4 regions of the Salinicoccus sp. RF5 genome follow, and region 4 is predicted to be linked to each of the others. Evidence: riboswitches for the same ligand, from Rfam matches in the RefSeq annotation. Region 4 holds a riboswitch; each other region holds the start of a gene.
The links. Region 4 has a riboswitch for thiamine pyrophosphate ahead of LLU09_RS04455 (Ykof family thiamine-binding protein). Riboswitches for the same ligand answer to the same signal wherever they lie in the genome.
Positions count from the first base shown of each region.

Region 1: linked by a shared signal. The riboswitch ahead of thiD (bifunctional hydroxymethylpyrimidine kinase/phosphomethylpyrimidine kinase) and the one ahead of LLU09_RS04455 (Ykof family thiamine-binding protein) in region 4 are both predicted to bind thiamine pyrophosphate.
Region 2: linked by a shared signal. The riboswitch ahead of LLU09_RS03265 (ECF transporter S component) and the one ahead of LLU09_RS04455 (Ykof family thiamine-binding protein) in region 4 are both predicted to bind thiamine pyrophosphate.
Region 3: linked by a shared signal. The riboswitch ahead of LLU09_RS05190 (ABC transporter substrate-binding protein) and the one ahead of LLU09_RS04455 (Ykof family thiamine-binding protein) in region 4 are both predicted to bind thiamine pyrophosphate.

Region 1 covers NZ_JAJGRC010000001.1:452,828-456,958, reverse strand. The annotation lists gene LLU09_RS02550 (chromate transporter) at 1-849, opposite strand, end outside; TPP riboswitch at 1,034-1,133, shown strand; gene thiD (bifunctional hydroxymethylpyrimidine kinase/phosphomethylpyrimidine kinase) at 1,314-2,120, shown strand; gene thiM (hydroxyethylthiazole kinase) at 2,113-2,898, shown strand; gene thiE (thiamine phosphate synthase) at 2,898-3,521, shown strand; gene LLU09_RS02530 (CHY zinc finger protein) at 3,597-3,908, shown strand; gene LLU09_RS02525 (cation:proton antiporter) at 3,966-4,131, opposite strand, start outside.
Region 2 covers NZ_JAJGRC010000001.1:596,192-600,322, reverse strand. The annotation lists gene LLU09_RS03270 (ABC transporter ATP-binding protein) at 1-1,349, shown strand, start outside; TPP riboswitch at 1,398-1,488, shown strand; gene LLU09_RS03265 (ECF transporter S component) at 1,557-2,135, shown strand; gene LLU09_RS03260 (ABC transporter ATP-binding protein) at 2,138-3,541, shown strand; gene LLU09_RS03255 (energy-coupling factor transporter transmembrane component T family protein) at 3,534-4,131, shown strand, end outside.
Region 3 covers NZ_JAJGRC010000001.1:993,479-997,609, reverse strand. The annotation lists gene LLU09_RS05200 (ABC transporter ATP-binding protein) at 1-107, opposite strand, end outside; gene LLU09_RS05195 (ABC transporter permease) at 97-879, opposite strand; gene LLU09_RS05190 (ABC transporter substrate-binding protein) at 896-1,888, opposite strand; TPP riboswitch at 1,997-2,095, opposite strand; gene LLU09_RS05185 (GNAT family N-acetyltransferase) at 2,198-2,620, opposite strand; gene LLU09_RS05180 (DUF2538 family protein) at 2,631-3,095, opposite strand; gene LLU09_RS05175 (LCP family protein) at 3,108-4,131, opposite strand, start outside.
Region 4 covers NZ_JAJGRC010000001.1:843,115-847,245, forward strand. The annotation lists gene LLU09_RS04445 (SDR family NAD(P)-dependent oxidoreductase) at 1-105, opposite strand, end outside; gene LLU09_RS04450 (AEC family transporter) at 266-1,189, opposite strand; TPP riboswitch at 1,381-1,477, shown strand; gene LLU09_RS04455 (Ykof family thiamine-binding protein) at 1,558-2,142, shown strand; gene LLU09_RS04460 (VOC family protein) at 2,188-2,613, opposite strand; gene LLU09_RS04465 (DMT family transporter) at 2,760-3,683, shown strand; gene LLU09_RS04470 (aldehyde dehydrogenase family protein) at 3,780-4,131, shown strand, end outside.

The DNA of each region.
Region 1 (4,131 bases), 390 kb from region 4:
GAAGGTGAACAGCGGGCCGGGCACGGCCTGAGCTGCACCATAGCCTGCAAGGAATTCCTGTGCCGTCATCCAGCCTGTGGGCACGAACTCCCGTTCCAGAAGCGGCAGCACCACATGGCCGCCTCCGAAAACGAGCGCACCTGAACGATAGAAGCTGTCGAGCATTGCCATCCACTGATTCGAGGTCGCTTCACGAAGGACCGGAAGCAGAACGAGCAGTGCAAAAAAGAGGGAGAGACATACGTACCCCACACGCTTTGAAATAGGAAAGTGAACGGTATCACCGTCATCTGTCGAGTGATTGCGGTAAAGGATGAATCCGATTATCCCCGCAAGCAGAATGACGCCTACCTGCGTAAAGGCGGTCTGCCATAATAAAGTGATGACGAGCACACCCAGGGCGATGGTCCTGCGCTCGAGATCAGGCGTCAGTTTCTGTGCCATGCCGATGATCGCATGGGCCACGACGACCACTGCAACAACCTTCATTCCATCGATCCATCCTGCATCTTCGAAGCCATAAGTATTGAGCATAAGTGCAAACAGTATGAGTGCGATTACAGAGGGGAGGGTGAAGCCGAGGAAGGAGACCAGCCCCCCGACCAAGCCACCGCGGACGACACCGATTCCGATGCCGACCTGACTGCTTGCAGGCCCAGGGAGGAACTGGCATAGGGCCACCAGGTCGGCATAGGCCGCCTCATCCATCCATTTCCTCCTCCGTACGTATTCTTCATGGAAGTAGCCCAAATGCGCAATCGGCCCACCGAAAGAGGTCAGGCCGAGTCTTGTGGAAACAATCAATATTTCCATCAGCGTTTTTATTCTGCTGTCTGTATCTTCATTCATCCATGCACCATCCTGATCGTTTTCTGGTGTAACAACGCATTGCTTTGCGCAATGCTGCCATCAATAAACTAGCACGGATTACACCAGGGTTCAATAACATTTACAGAAATGACACTTATTCAGTCGGCGGTGATTTATTTGACAATTTAGAAAGTATTCTCTACCATTGGAGGCAACTGAATAGAAACACCACTAGGGGTGCTTTTTTGCTGAGACGGCCGTTCGGCCGATCCCTTGGACCTGATCTGGCTAATACCAGCGTAGGGAAGTGGGTTGGTACGGCATAGACTGTCTACATACTGAACCCGTTTCCTGCGCTGGAAACGGGTTTTTATATTCTATAAGGAGAGGTTATATGCTGACTGAAGAATTGAGGAATGACGCGGAGCCCATCATCGAGGCGATCTATGGTGATGATTTCAACATGGCAGCCACGAAGGAACGCTGGATGGAGGTGGGTGTCCATGTCTAGAATGCCGATTGCCCTGACTGTCGCGGGAACCGATTCCACCGGCGGTGCGGGGGTGGTGGCCGACAGCAAGACCTTTCATTCGAGGGGAGTATACGGTATGGCGGCGGTGACGTCCCTGACCGCCCAGAACACCACCGGCGTACAGGATGTATTCAATGTGCCTGCAGACTTTCTGGAAAAACAGCTTGAAAGCATAATGAGTGACGAGGTGCCCCACGCGATGAAGAGTGGGATGGTCGCAACAGTGGATATGATGGTCGTGCTTGCGAATATGGTGGCGGACTTCAAAATTCCCTTCGTCATCGACCCGGTCATGATCGCCACGAGCGGTGATGCGCTGATGGAGGAGGAAACCATCGAATTCCTGAGGAGCACGCTGGTTCCGAAATCCGTGACCGTAACGCCCAACATCCATGAGGCCGAAAAGATTACAGGCCATAAAATCGGGGGTGAGGTGGATATCAGAAAGGTCGGACGCATCTTCCTTGAGGAACTCGGTGCACACAGTGTGACGATCAAGGGCGGCCATCTGCAGGGGGATGCAGTGGATTATCTCTTCACCCGGGATGATACCGTCATTTTGAGCGAACCGCGTATAGAAACGCAGCACACCCATGGCACAGGATGTACATTCTCTGCTGTGATGACGGCAGAAATTGCGAAAGGAAAGACGCTTGAAGAGAGCTTCCGGCTGGCCAAAAAGTATATTACATCCGCCATCAGAAACAGTCCGGGCATTGGCAAGGGCAATGGGCCGGTCAATCACTTCAGTTTCAGGGAGGAAGAACTGCATGAATAGATTGGAAAGAATGAGAGAAGAGAATCCCCTCGTCATCTGCATCACAAATGACGTGGTAAAGAATTTTACTGCAAATGGGATGCTTGCGATCGGGGCCTCTCCCATCATGAGCGGCGAAATCACAGAGTCGGAGGACCTGATGAAGGCAGCATCGGCACTGCTGATCAACATTGGTACAGCTGACCGGGCAAAGGTCCATCTGATGGATGAGATGATGGAGGCGGCGGATGACAATGGTGTGCCCATCGTTTTCGATCCGGTCGGCTTCGGTGCATCGCGTTTCAGGGTGGATGTCACCGAAGATCTGCTGGCCCGGCATAAAGTGGCACTCATCAAGGGGAACGCTGGTGAGATGCTGGCCCTATCCGGTTCGGAAAGCCGCATGAAAGGTGTGGATTCCGTTGAAAAGACGAACACGGCAGAAATAGCCGAAGCTGTCTACCGGAAGTATGGCGTGCCGGCATTGGTCACTGGAGAGAAGGATGCACTGGCGACGGAGCATGGTGTGACGACGATGGTGAACGGTCATGGCCTGCAGGGAAAGATTACAGGATCAGGATGTCTGCTCGGTGCCATAACGGCTGCATTCATCGGGACTTCTGACACCTTCGAAAGGAACGCGGTTGTGGATGCTGTAAGCTACTACAATCTTTGTGCCGAAGCTGCAGCCGGCAAGTGCGCCATACCGGCACCGGGAAGCTTCATTGCGGGTCTCATCGATGAATTATATCTGAATGACGATACTCTGCTTGAAGACAGCATTGTGGGAGGTTTATGATGGATCGCGAACTTCTCAGGCTCTATTTCATCTGCGGCAGCGAAGATGCTGGGGGTGATGCGGTTCAAACCGTACGTGAAGCGCTGGAAGGCGGTGCCACGATGTTCCAGCTCAGGGAGAAGGGGCAGCATCCACTCGAGGGGGATGCACTGGTCCGTTTTGCTTCAGACATTAAAAGGGTGTGCAAAGAGTACGATGTGCCATTCATCGTCAATGACGACTGGAAACTGGCAGAAATGGTGGAGGCCGACGGTATCCATCTCGGTCAGGATGACATGGCGGTATCGGACCTTCCTGGCTATTTCGATGACAAGATCATCGGGCTGTCTGTAAGGGATCGGAAAGAACTTGAAGTGAGCAACCTGGAAAAGGTCGATTATATCGGTACCGGGCCTGTCTTCACGACATCTTCAAAGGCTGATGCGGGCACAGCAATCGGGGTAGAGGGTCTGGTTGAAATGCGGCGGCTGATCGGTGATATGCCGATGGTCGCAATCGGGGGCATCGACGACAAAAACTACAAGTCCTGTCTGGACAGCGGAGCCGATGGTATATCCCTGATTTCCACAATCGCATGGGCAGAAGATGTCGGAGCTGCCGCTTCCAGGTTCCTCGAAGAATGAGGAAGGTGAGCTCATATCCTATATGTGACATAACGGGAAATGATTGATGGAATCAGGATTGGCGGGAGGGACTGTATGCAGGAAGTATATGGAAGTATAATCGATGAACAGACACGCTGCGTCCACTACCACTCGAATGAAGACATCATTGCCATCAAGTTCAGATGCTGCGGAAAGTATTATCCATGCTACAGATGCCACGATGATCAGGAGGCCCATGCCATCATCCCTTGGGGAACAGACGAATATGATGCGTATGCCATCCTGTGCGGTGTATGCCGCAGAGCACACACCATCAGTGAATACATGAATACGGACAGGTGCCTCAAGTGCAGTTCCAAATTCAATGAAGGCTGCAAACATCATCACCACATCTACTTTGGGTGACCACAGCAAAAAGAGCCGCTTCCTTAAAAAGGATAGGGGCTCTTTTTATGAATCCTGTCATTTCATCAATTTTTTCGCCAATGGGGCGACACCGAGGCTCTGTACAATGAGGGAAATGAGGACCGCTGCAAATGACAGTGAAATGATGAGGTCTGCATCTCCCGAACTGCTTTGGGAATAGATGCTCAATATGAGATACACAGACATAGATCCCTTCAGGCCC
Region 2 (4,131 bases), 250 kb from region 4:
CGATTTCACAGACGCTCAATACATCATTCATCCAGTTCACGACAAGCATCGTCACCCTGATCGGTACGATCAGCGTCATGCTTTATCTGAGTCCACTGCTCACACTCCTCACCGTGCTGATCATCCCGGTGCTGATATTCGCTGTCGGCTTCATCACCAGGCGCACCGGACCGCTCTACAAAAAGCGTCAGCGGGCGACCGGTGAACTGAATGGATATATCGAAGAGATGGTATCCGGGCAGGAGATCGTCAAGGTCTTCTCGCAGGAGGAGACGGCGATCCGCAACTTCAATGAAAAGGCGGGAAATCTCAGGGACATCACCTTCTGGGCATTCCTGTACGCCGGCTTCATCCCGAAAGTGATGAACATGCTGAACAATGTCAGCTTCACGATTGTGGCCGGTGCCGGCGGTCTGCTCGTCTTCTATACGGACGGTATCGTCACGATCGGTACCATCGTCGTGTTTGCAGAATATGCACGTCAGTTCACCCGGCCGCTCGCCGATCTTTCCAACCAGTTCAACCAGGTGCTTTCGGCCATCGCCGGAGCGGAGCGCGTATTCGGCATCATCGATTCCGAGCCGGAGAAGGATGAAGGGAAGATCACCGGCAGGACCATAGCGGGTGAGATCGAATTCGATGATGTCTCATTCTCCTATGACCCGACGCAGAAGACCCCGACCATCAGAAACTTGAGCTTCAGGATCGATGCGGGCGAATCGGTCGCCCTGATCGGTGCGACCGGTGCCGGCAAGACGACCGTCATGCAGCTGCTGGCCAGGTTCTATGAAACGGATTCCGGGGAGGTCCGGATCGATGGGGAGAACATCCTCGACTACAGCCGTTCGACCGTCCGTTCGCAGACGGCGTTCGTCCTGCAGGATCCCTACCTGTTCGAATCGACGATCCGCGAGAACATCCGCTACGGCAAACTTGATGCGACGGATGAGGAAGTGGTCGAGGCGGCGAAGCTTGCCAACGCCCACGACTTCATCGTTGCACTGGAAGAGGGCTATGACACGGTTCTGGAAGCCGACGAAGGCTTCATCTCCCAGGGGCAGAAGCAGCTGATATCAATCGCCCGCGCCCTGATCACGGATCCGGCGATACTGCTCCTGGACGAGGCGACGAGCAGCATCGATACGGTGACGGAGCTTAAGATTCAGGAGGCGCTCGAGCGGCTGATGAAGGACCGGACAAGCATCATCATCGCCCATAGGCTGAATACGATAAAGGCCGTGGATCGCATCTTCGTCATGGAGCTCGGTGAACTGGTCGAAAGCGGTTCTGAAGAGGAACTCGTCAGACAGCGCGGCCGCTATTATCAGATGGTCGACGACAATAAATGACTTCACAAAATTCAGAAAGTGTACTATGATGGAGCCAACCGAATAAATAACCACCACTAGGGGTGTCCGCAAGGACTGAGAATTACCCTTATCACCTGATCTAGATCATACTAGCGTAGGGAAGTGGCATATTTTACATATAATATGCACACCACTCCGCTAGTGGTGTGTTTTTAGTTTGGAATATATTATATGGAGGCTTTTATAATGGTAAAAAGAAAAGGGCTGACCTTGACCGATGTGCTGATCACGGTCGTCATCGCCCTCGTATTCTCGTTCGTCTATTCGATATGGGGCGGCGTCTATACGGCGCTTGAACCGCTTGGATTGCATCTGAACCAGCTGCTTTACGGCATGTGGTTCATCGCAGCAGTGGTCGCCTATCTCGTCATAAGGAAGCCCGGCGTGGCGCTGATTGCGGAATTTGCTGCGGCATCCGGAGAAACGATCGTCATGCTGCAGTTCGATGTCATGCTGATCGTATATGGGCTCATCCAGGGCCTTGCATGCGAAATCATATTCGCCCTCGTGAAATACAAAAGCACATCCCTTATGGTGGCGGTCACAGCCGGCATTTCGGCTGCACTTGCGACATTCCCGCTCGACTGGTACTACGGCTACCTCGGCCAGCTTGAGACATGGAATCTGCTGCTGATGTTCGGCTTCCGAGTGCTGAGTGGTGCACTCATCGCCGGCTGGCTCGCGCACCTGTTGTATCGTGCACTGAAGGAGACAGGTGTACTGAAACTCGTCGGCAATAAACATGCTGCTGAAGAAGGACTTTGACCATGTGCATCGAAGTGGAAAAGCTGCGTCTGAAGTTTCCGGAATCGGAGTCACCCCTCTTCACCGGCCTCGACCTGAAGATAGGTAAAGGTGAGAAGGTGCTCATCGTGGGGCCGAGCGGCTCCGGCAAGAGCACGTTGCTCAATGTGCTCGGAGGGCTCATACCGGATACGATCACGATACCGATGAAGGCCGATAGACTTGAACTGCCCGAATCCAGTGCGTACGCCTTCCAGGACCCGGATTCCCAGTTCACGATGCCGACGGTTGCTGAGGAACTCGCCTTTGTACTCGAGAACAGACAGGTGGCAAAGGAAGAGATGAAGCCCCTGTTCATGGAGGCGCTCGACATGGTCGGACTTGATGTGGCGCCTGAGCGTGCCATACAGACACTCTCCGGAGGAATGAAGCAGAAGCTCGCCATCGCCTCGGCACTGCTCCAGCAGGCGGACACATTGTTCCTCGATGAGCCGACAAGCATGTTGGACGGCATATCGGCGTGCCATCTCTGGGACACCGTCAGGGCGATGTGGGATGAGCTGACGGTCGTCATCATCGAACATCGTGTCGAAGCACTATGGCACAGGGTCGACCGGGTGATACTGATGGATGACACGGGCGGAATCGCATGTTCTGCATCTCCTGCGGAGATGTTGGAGGTGCACCGCCGGCTGCTTGACCAATATGGCGTATGGCATCCACATTCTTGGGATGCGGCCCCGCGCCTCCCTAAAATTGCGCCTCAATCGAGTACATTGATGGAAGCAAAAAATCTCTCCATCAAGAGAGGAGGCAGGCACCTTCTGACGGTAGACATCCTGAGGATCGGAAAAGGCGAGTGGATCACACTTGAAGGGGATAATGGGTCGGGCAAGTCGAGCCTGCTGCTCGCGTTGATGAAGCTCATCCCTTCGGGAGGAAAGGTGCTTTTTGGAGGCGACCGGATCGGACGGACGCGCCATCTCCGCGGCAGGGTCTATCCGGTCTTCCAGAATCCGGAACTTCAGTTCATTACAAATCGTGTGTTCGATGAAGTATTCATCAATCTGGAGATGCACCATGATGACAGGACGGCACGCCGGGAAACCGGCGCGCTGCTTCAACGCTTCGGACTTTCGCATGTGGCGCATCTGCATCCGCTCGAAATATCCACCGGGCAGAAGCGTCGCCTGAGTGTTGCAACGGCAGCAGGCGGGGTACCGGAAGTCCTCATTTTCGATGAACCGACTTTCGGTCTGGATCAGCATCATGCCTTCAATCTGCTCATAATGATCCACGAACTGGTGAAGCGGGGGACGAGCGTCATCATGATCACCCACGATGCGGAGATCATGAAGCGTTATCCCTCGAGACGCCTCAAGATTGAAGCCGGACGACTTGTGGAAAGGGGGGATGGATATGCCTGAAGCGGTGAAGCGGTACAGCACATTCGCCGACCAGGTCAATCCCCTCGTCAAGATCCTTGTGGCCATCGCGCTGTTCCTGACCGTCATCCTCATCCATAACCCGAACCACCTTTTCCATCTGGCGGTCATTATGTTCATTCTGCTTTTCATATTGAGTGGTGTGAAGTACATCTATATTGCACTCCTGACGGGCGTCATCCTGTTTTTCGGCTTCATTTCAAGCCTGTATATGATTTTCTACGGCGAAGGGACGACGACGATCTTCCGGTTCGGCATCATCCATGTCACCGAAGAAAGTGCGGTACGCGGCATCCACATCATGATGCGCGGCATCACACTGTCCTTCTTCGGTGCACTCATCGTCTTCACCACGCGGATCACCGATGTCTTCTACAGCCTGATGCAGCAGGGGAGGCTGAAGCCGAAATATGCCTATTCGTTCATGGCTGCAGTCCGTATGGTCCCGATCATTGCCGGTGAATACATGGCACTCAGACGGGCGCGCAAAGTGAGGCGGGCGCTGATCCACCGCAAGTACATTACTGGACTGAAGGGCTTCATATCAGCGATTGTCACACTCCTCAGCCAGA
Region 3 (4,131 bases), 150 kb from region 4:
ACGAATTCACCATCTGCCACATCGAGGGACAGGTCATCGAGCACATGCACGGTGTTGCCGCCATTGAACGTGTGTGTGAGGTTGTGGACCTCAAGCTTATTCGTCATCATCATCCGCTCCTTTCCTGTCCGTATCCCATGGCACGAGCCATTTTTCCATCAGCATGATGAAGCCGAAGAGGAGCAGGCTGATCGCCATGATGACGAATATGGCGACGAATACCTGGTCTGTCCGGAATGCGGAGGAGGCGACGGTCATGAAGACGCCGAGCCCCTCCTGGGCGCCGAGCCATTCCGCGATGACGGCACCCATCACACTGTATGTCGCTGAAATCTTGAGACCTGAGAAGAAGTAGGGCAGGGCACTCGGCCATTCCAGCTTGAAGAAGATCTGCCGCCTGGACGCGCCGATCATCTGCATGTAGTTGAGCAGCGTCGGATTGGTCTGCCTGAACCCGTCGATCAGCGAGACTGCGACGGGGAAGAAGCAGACGAGTGTGATGATCAGTATCTTCGGCAGTGTGCCGAAGCCGAACCACAGCACGAGCAGCGGCGCCAGGGCGATGATGGGCACATTCTGGGAGAGGACCATCAGCGGATAGATGCTCTCCTTGGCCCGCGGCATCAGATGGAGCAGTATGGCGAGCAGAAGCCCGACACCGACGCCGAGAGCAAATCCCCCGAGCGCAATCTGTATTGTGGCGAGACCATGGCTCAACAGGCGCGGATAGATCTCCATGCCTTCCTGTATGATCTGTAACGGGCTCGGCAGAATCCAGGTCCGGATGTCAAAGAGCGAGACGGCCAGCTGCCAGACCACCAGTATGGCCAGTATCGCAAGGAGCGGTGGAATCACGCTCCATGATGAAATTCGTCGCATTCGCTATTCCTCCAATTTACTCTCCGCCGGGCAGGTATTCGTTCGTGAACGCCTGGTCGACGTCGAGTTCGGATTCGATCAGGCCGCTTTCATACATCCAGTTCATGTAGTTCTCCCAGACGTCGCGCTCCTGGTGGCCCCAGTAGGGTGCATCCCCCTGGTAGACGTCCGTCAGCCACTCCTGGCTTGCCATGACGAGCTCTTCGTCAAGATCCGGTTCTGCATCGAGCAGATGCTGTGCCGCCGTTTCCGGGTCGTCCATCGCAAGCTGGTAGCCTTCAGCCGTCGCTTCTGTGAATGCCTCGACGGTTTCGGCATCGTTTTCGATCATCTCTTCGTTCGTGATCAGGACGGGCGTGTAGAAGTTGAGTGCGTCGGAATACTCGGTGAAGTCGATCGTGTTGAGCGGGAAGTCGCGCAGTTCCGCCTCGACGCCAGTCCAGCCGTAGTAGATCCATGCAAAGTCGACATCGCGCTGTACGGCGGTGAAGAAGTCCGTGTCGCCGATGTTGATGATGTCGACATTCTCGATGTCAGCATCATCCGCCTGCATGATGGACGCGATGGTCTCCTCCTCGATCGGTGAACCGTATCCGCCATATGTGTGCCCTTCGAGGTCCGACGGCGTCTCGAGTCCGTATTCCTCAGGTGAAGCCAAGACGGATGTATTATCCTGTATGATGGCCGCCAGCGAAACGATCGATACGTCCTGGAGGCGTGCCTGTGTGACGTTCTCCTGGGCACTGATGCCGAAGTCCCCGTTGCCCGTCGCAACGGTCTGTTCCGCACCGGCTTCACCCGGCAGGATGATCTCGACATCAAGTCCCGCTTCCTCGTAGTAGCCCTCCGCCTGTGCTGTGTAGATGCCCGTATGGTTCGTATTCGGCGTCCAGTCGAGTACGAAGGTGACTTCCGTCAGCCCATCATCCTCTGTTTGGCCGCCGTCCCCGTTGCCGCTGCATGCTGCGAGCAGCAGTACCGGTATAAAGATGGACAATAATTTCTTCATGATAAAATCTCCTCTCAAGATGGGGTGCTTTCCATACCGCAAAAACGGTATAAAAAAACACCTTCCTTATCTGGAGGCGTCAAAGAGCTGCAGCAGGATATACGGATGCCGTATAATCTGCACATTCCCTACGCTGGTATTATCCAGATCAGGTCCAAGGGTCAGGTATTCACCTTCTCAGCCGTAACGGCTCCCCTATGCTGTTTCTATTCATTTTGCACATCCATTATATCATGGACACTTTTCATGTCCAAACGGTTATTTAAAAACACCCGGACAGCAGGATGCCGTCCAGGTGTCGATCACTGTCTACAGTGCCTTCTCCATATACACATGCGGAATGCCAGCATCTTCGAATTCATCGGAACTGACGGTGTAGCCGAGCTTCCTGTAGAATTCGATAGCGTGCACCTGCGCCCCGAGCTTGGCGCGGTTGTAGCAATGCTCCCGGGCATGGTCATGAACGAAATCCATCAGCTTGAAACCGAGCTTCCTGCCGCGCTCCTCGGGCAGGACGGCCATGCGTTCGACCTTGATCATATCCTCTGAGGCCGGACGGTATCTGACCGTGCCGATCGGCTCGTCATCGATGAGCAGGATGTGCGTCGCCACGTCTTCATATTCATCGACTTCGCGGTCCATCGGGACGTTCTGCTCCTCGACGAAGACGCGTTTCCTGATTTCAAGGCACTGGTTGTACATGATGTTGTTGTCAGCCACTTTGATTTCCATGGAATCCTCCTTACATTGCATTCTTGCGCCGGATGGCGGTGAACTGCCAGAACATCTTCAACTGCTCTAGGTTCCAGTACTCGAGGCCGAGTGAGAGGGCAGGCTTCGTGTTGAACTTGATGCCGCTCGCTTCAGCCGCTGCGAGCGCTAGATACTGGATATGGGGTCTGAGCTGCTTGAACGGTTCGGATAGCCGGCCATCCTCCCTGATCCAATCCATCGGGAAGATGAGCTCGAATATGTTGATCCGCTTGTAGATGTCCGGCAGGGCGATGATGTAGCACGCCGCATCGACTTCCGGATTCTTCTGCGATTCGCTGAAGTAGCCCCGGATCGACTGGTACATCTCCTTGTGCTCATGGTTCTGATAGAAATACGTATCTTCGATCTTCGGCTCGCCGCTGTGCTTGATCTGATCTTCCAGGAAGTCGAACATCTCGTTGATGTTCGTCTCCTTGTCATACGTCTTCCGCATCACAATCCGCTCCTAGTATTCATTTTGTGCACGGTCCAAGTCCGCGCTGCCAGTGCCGTTGTCGTAGTATTCACCGGTGTTCTCCTCATAGTATTCCTCTGTGTCCTCTTCATAGTTGAACTGCTCTGTGCTTTCCTCCTGTATGCCGTCAGAACCGTTGCCGTCTTCCGGCGGCCAGTAGTTGTCCTCTTCGGTCGTCTGCTCACCTGGGATTTCGCCCGTCGCTTCCTCCTGGATCGGCTGTTCTCCTGTCACTTCCTCGCCGGTCGTCTCCTCAGGGTTCTCTTCACCTTCGATGCTGTCCTCAGGGTTGTCCTCCTGGATGTTGAAGCCGTTACCGAACCGGCTTTCGTAGCCCTCCTGCACGAAGTATGGTTCTCCCTCAGGTTCGAACTCATTCAGGTAGTAGTCGTCCACGAACTGGTACGGCACGATATGGTCCGACAGCCGGATATTGATGAGGTCATACGGATCCGGTTCATCGAGCTTCAGTACATCGCGCAATGTCTTCGACAGCACGTACAGATGCTCTTCGTTCGCCCAGTAGAAGTAGGCACCGTTGCCTGGGTTCCAGAAGTCATCCCCGCGCACCTGCGTCGTGTTGAAATCGATGTCGTTGAAGGAGTAGTAGGCCGCAAGGCTGCGTATCGTCTTCGATTCCATGTCATGCTTCGTATTGTCTGCAACGACCTCGATCAGGTCATCGATCTTGGAGAGGGCACCGGTCGATTTCGCCTTTGCGAGTATCTTCTCCACCATCTCTAACTGGCGCTGGCCGCGTCCGAGGTCGGTATCCACACGACGGCTCCTTACGACTGCGAGCGCCTCTTCACCATTCAGTTCCTGCACGCCTTCTTCAAGCTTGATCCGTCCACGGTCCATGGAATTCGGCTCGTTCATGTCGAACGGCACATCGAATTCCACTCCCCCGAGCGCATCGACCATATCCACGACGGCGGCCATGTTGACGCGGACGTAGTGGTCGACCGGTACGTTAAGAAGGGATTCCACAGCGCGCATGGATGCTTCCGGACCG
Region 4 (4,131 bases):
AGCCACAATGACTTTCGCGCCTTTATCCAGGAACGCCTTCGCTGTAGCTAAACCAATACCTGATCCGCCACCTGTTACAATCGCAACTTTATCCTTAAGTTCCAAAATCATTTCCCCTTTCGATGACTCCATCTGATTCACTATACATATACCTCAGCCAGAGATGACTGAAACACGATAAGTGTGTCTAAATTAAGGCAGTTGGACCTTTCAATTGTCATTCACCCGAACACTCAGTGACAGTTAACCCTCCAACCGCCCCCATCTAGAACAGCTGCATGGACAGATAGATGACGAATGTCACGGTGATGCTGCTGAGTACCGTGGAATAAAGGACCACCTGGGCATGGAGTTCCGGTTCGACATCGTATTCGAGTGCAAGCGTCGCAGTATTCCTCGAGGTCGGGAACGCGCTCGCAATGAACAGCGACTGGGCGATGACGCCTTCGATGCCGAGCATGAATATGATGGCCAGGGCGACGGCGGGCCCGATGACCAGCCGCCCGAGTGCACTCCAGGCGATGACCTTGTGGAAGGAACGGATCTCAATCTGTGCGAGCTGCATCCCGAGCAGGAGCAGCGCGAGGGCGGCGAACCCGCCGGCGAGCTGCTCGACAGGCACGCTGATGAAACTCGGCAGTTCGACGTCAATTGCCTGCAGGATGAACGCGGCCGCCAGTGCATAGATGATCGGCAGCCGGAGCAGTTCCCGGAAGAGTTCCACGACGGATTTCGCATTGGACCGCAGATTGTACAGGCCATATGTGAACGTCAGCAGATTCTGGACGACGAGTACGATGATCTGCACAGATACACCCACCGGGTTGGCACTGAATACGAGATGGCTGACGGGCAGCCCGTAGTTGCCGGAGTTCATCAGAGAGACACTGTTCTTGAGCGCGGTCCGCTCCCCTCCGCGAAGGCCGAGCCCCCGGGCCAGCAGTTCACCGACCACCATCATTGCAGTAATGAACAGTACCAGATACAATGCGAGCTGTCCCAGCAGTTCAAAGTCGATGTCCGCTTCATATATGTTCAGGAATACCGCGGCCGGCAGGAAACAGTAGGTGACAAGATTCGCGATCGGACGCAGACGGAATTCGAACTTCTTCTGGAGGATGACACCGACGCCGAGCAGAATCAGGATCGGCAGTATGACATCCAGAAATACAAGGGAGATATATGCCATATCCTCCCTCCTTTCTACTCTCACCCCTATATTCTACCACTTTGCGCAGGGCCCGCTCCAAAGCACTGCCTCTTCAAGCGCTTCCACTTCAGAATATACATCCCGGGACTGATTCCTCTGACGCTCTCCATACCGCTTTACACGCCAGGCCCCAATCCACTATCATGGTAACTGTAATGAAAAACTGCATACCGATGCACTGGGGGCGCCTTAGGCTGAGACGGAGATACCGGACCCTTACCACCCGATCTGGATAACACCAGCGTGGGGAAGTGCAGCATTGTATGTCCGCACCACTCCATACATCCGCTGCATTCCCTCGGGAGTGCAGCTTTTTCATTTCAATAAAAGTCATTGGAGGCATGATTATGGTACAGGAATGCGGAACAGAACGGATTGCAGGCTGCCAGTTCAACTTGAGTGTGATGAGCGATGATTTCGCGGAAGTGATCCTCGGTGCACTGGATCAGGTCGACACATCGAAAGTGTGGAAGGAGACGGATGACGTCTCGACATGTGTGCGGGGTCGGATCGAGCATGTATTCGATGTCGTCCAGGGAATCTATCTTGAGGCAGCCAAGACGGGGAAACATGTCGAGATGAGCGGAACGTTCTCCATCGGCTGTCCGGGTGATTCTTCAGGGGATGCCTACGTGGAGGCATCCCCGGAGCGGTTGAATGCACCTTCAAAAGACATCCAGCAGAAGGCGGGATGCAAGTTCGCCCTCTATCCGATGAATACGACCAACTACATGGATGTAATCTACGAACAGATCGACTTGTCGAAGGAAGCCGGCGTCACGGTGAGCCCAGCCCATTACGCCACGCGGCTCGACGGGACGGTGCCGGACATCTTCAGCGCCATGGAGTCATCGTTTACAAAAGTACAGGAAGCGGGAAGCCACACGACGATGACATTCACGATTTCAGCAAACAGCCCGTCGAACAGCTAGGACGATATGAAGAGGGGAACCCGGCCGGGTTCCCCTTTTTCTGTATCAGATGATCAGCATGTCGTTATCGTCGAATTCCCAGTCCGCGCCATATGCCACTTCCCAGTAGTGGCCGTCTGGATCGGTGAAGTAGCCGCTATAGCCGCCCCAGTCCGTCGGGGCCGCTTCCTTCACAACCGTCCCTCCGATTCTGCCGGCAGTCTTGAGAACCTGGTCCACTTCCGATTCGGACTTCGCATTATAGGCGAGCGTCAAACCATTGAATCCGCCATCAGGCACCGGCTGTCCGGTCTCCTCCGCCAGTTTTTCCAACGGATAGAGTGAGAGCTTCGAACCCTTCATTCTGAAAAATACGATTTCCAGTGCTTCTTCACTGCCAACAAGAGATGCTTCAAATCCAAGCTTGCGGTAAAAGTCGACTGCAGTTGACATATCCTTTACACCGAGTGTAATCAGATTGATCCTGTCCATGGCAATTCCCCTTTGCGAATAGGATGCGTGAGTCCGGAGCATTTTTACACTTCCAATATACCATAAAATGAAACGCGGCGTGTCCTCCGCTTTGCAGCCTGTCTGCTATAATGGATGATCAGATATTTCGACAGAGGTGAAGATGCATGCAAGATCCTGTAAATGAATTTCCTTCAAAGAACAAATCCTGGTGGACCTACCCCATCCTGCTGCTCTGTGTGATCATCTGGGGCAGCAACTTCATCATCGGAAAGGTGCTTGTCGACCACTTCGACCCCTACAGCATCACCGTCATCCGCCTCATTGCCATCAACCTTTTCCTGTGGCTGTTTGCTTCCCGGCACTTCCACATGCCCATGGTCCCCCTCAAAGTGTGGCTGGTGATCATATCTTCAGGCATCATTGGCATTGCTGTGAACCAGTATACGTTCTTCCTCGGACTCGTAACCGCAAGTCCGGTGACTTCGGCACTGATACTCGCGGTCGCCCCTATCATGACAGCCATCCTGACCATCCCAGTCTTCGGGGAACGCAGAGGATTGAAATTCTGGCTGGGTGCACTCCTCGCCTTCGCCGGCGTCTCCCTCAGCACTTTCGACGGCAGTGCCCTCACTTTCGGACTCGGGGAAGGCATCATAGTAATCACCATGCTGACATTCGCCATATTCATGATCCTCATCCAATGGCTGTCACAGCATATCAATGCCATACAGCTTACACTGCTCTCCAACTTCTCAGGTCTGCTGTTCCTTCTTCCATTCCTCCCGGAAGCAGATTATGGCAGACTCGCTTCATCCACCTGGCCGATGTGGCTCCTCCTCATGCTGAGCGGCATCATCGTCCACGGAATCAGCAATATGATCTGGAACCGTGAGATGCCGAAAGTCGGCGCAGCGAATGCCTCGCTGCTCATGAACATGGAACCGTTCGTTGCGATGCTCGGGACTGCCCTCGTCCTCGGCAGCAGTGTGCTTGTGACGGAAGTCATCGGAGCCATCCTGATCATCGGCGGCGTAACCCTTTCAATACACAGGAGACGCAGGAGTAAGACTACGGTGCTCTATGATTGAGGGAAGCCCCGCTGCATGATGTTTCACGCGCCGCCCAAACGGGAAAGAACGACAGTGGATAACCAGTAATGATACAAATACAAGGAGGCAATCACATTGGCACTTAAAATTGAGACACCACTGACAGTGAATGCATATATAAATGGCGAAATAGTCGAAGCACAGGAACACGCACCCCGTGAGAATCCAGCGAAACCGGACGAGACGGCAGGCTATTGGCCGAAAAATACAGTCGAAGAGGCGAAGCAGGCGATCGATTCTGCAGATGAAGCCTTCAAATCCTGGAAACATTCAGAGATGAGGGATCGCATAGAACGCATGCAGAAAGGGATCCAGAAGATAAAGGACAACCAGGATGGCCTCGCCAAACTGCTTTCCAAAGAGCACGGCAAGCCGATTTATGATGCGCAAGGTGAATTGACGGTTTCCCTCATGTTCATGGAGTATG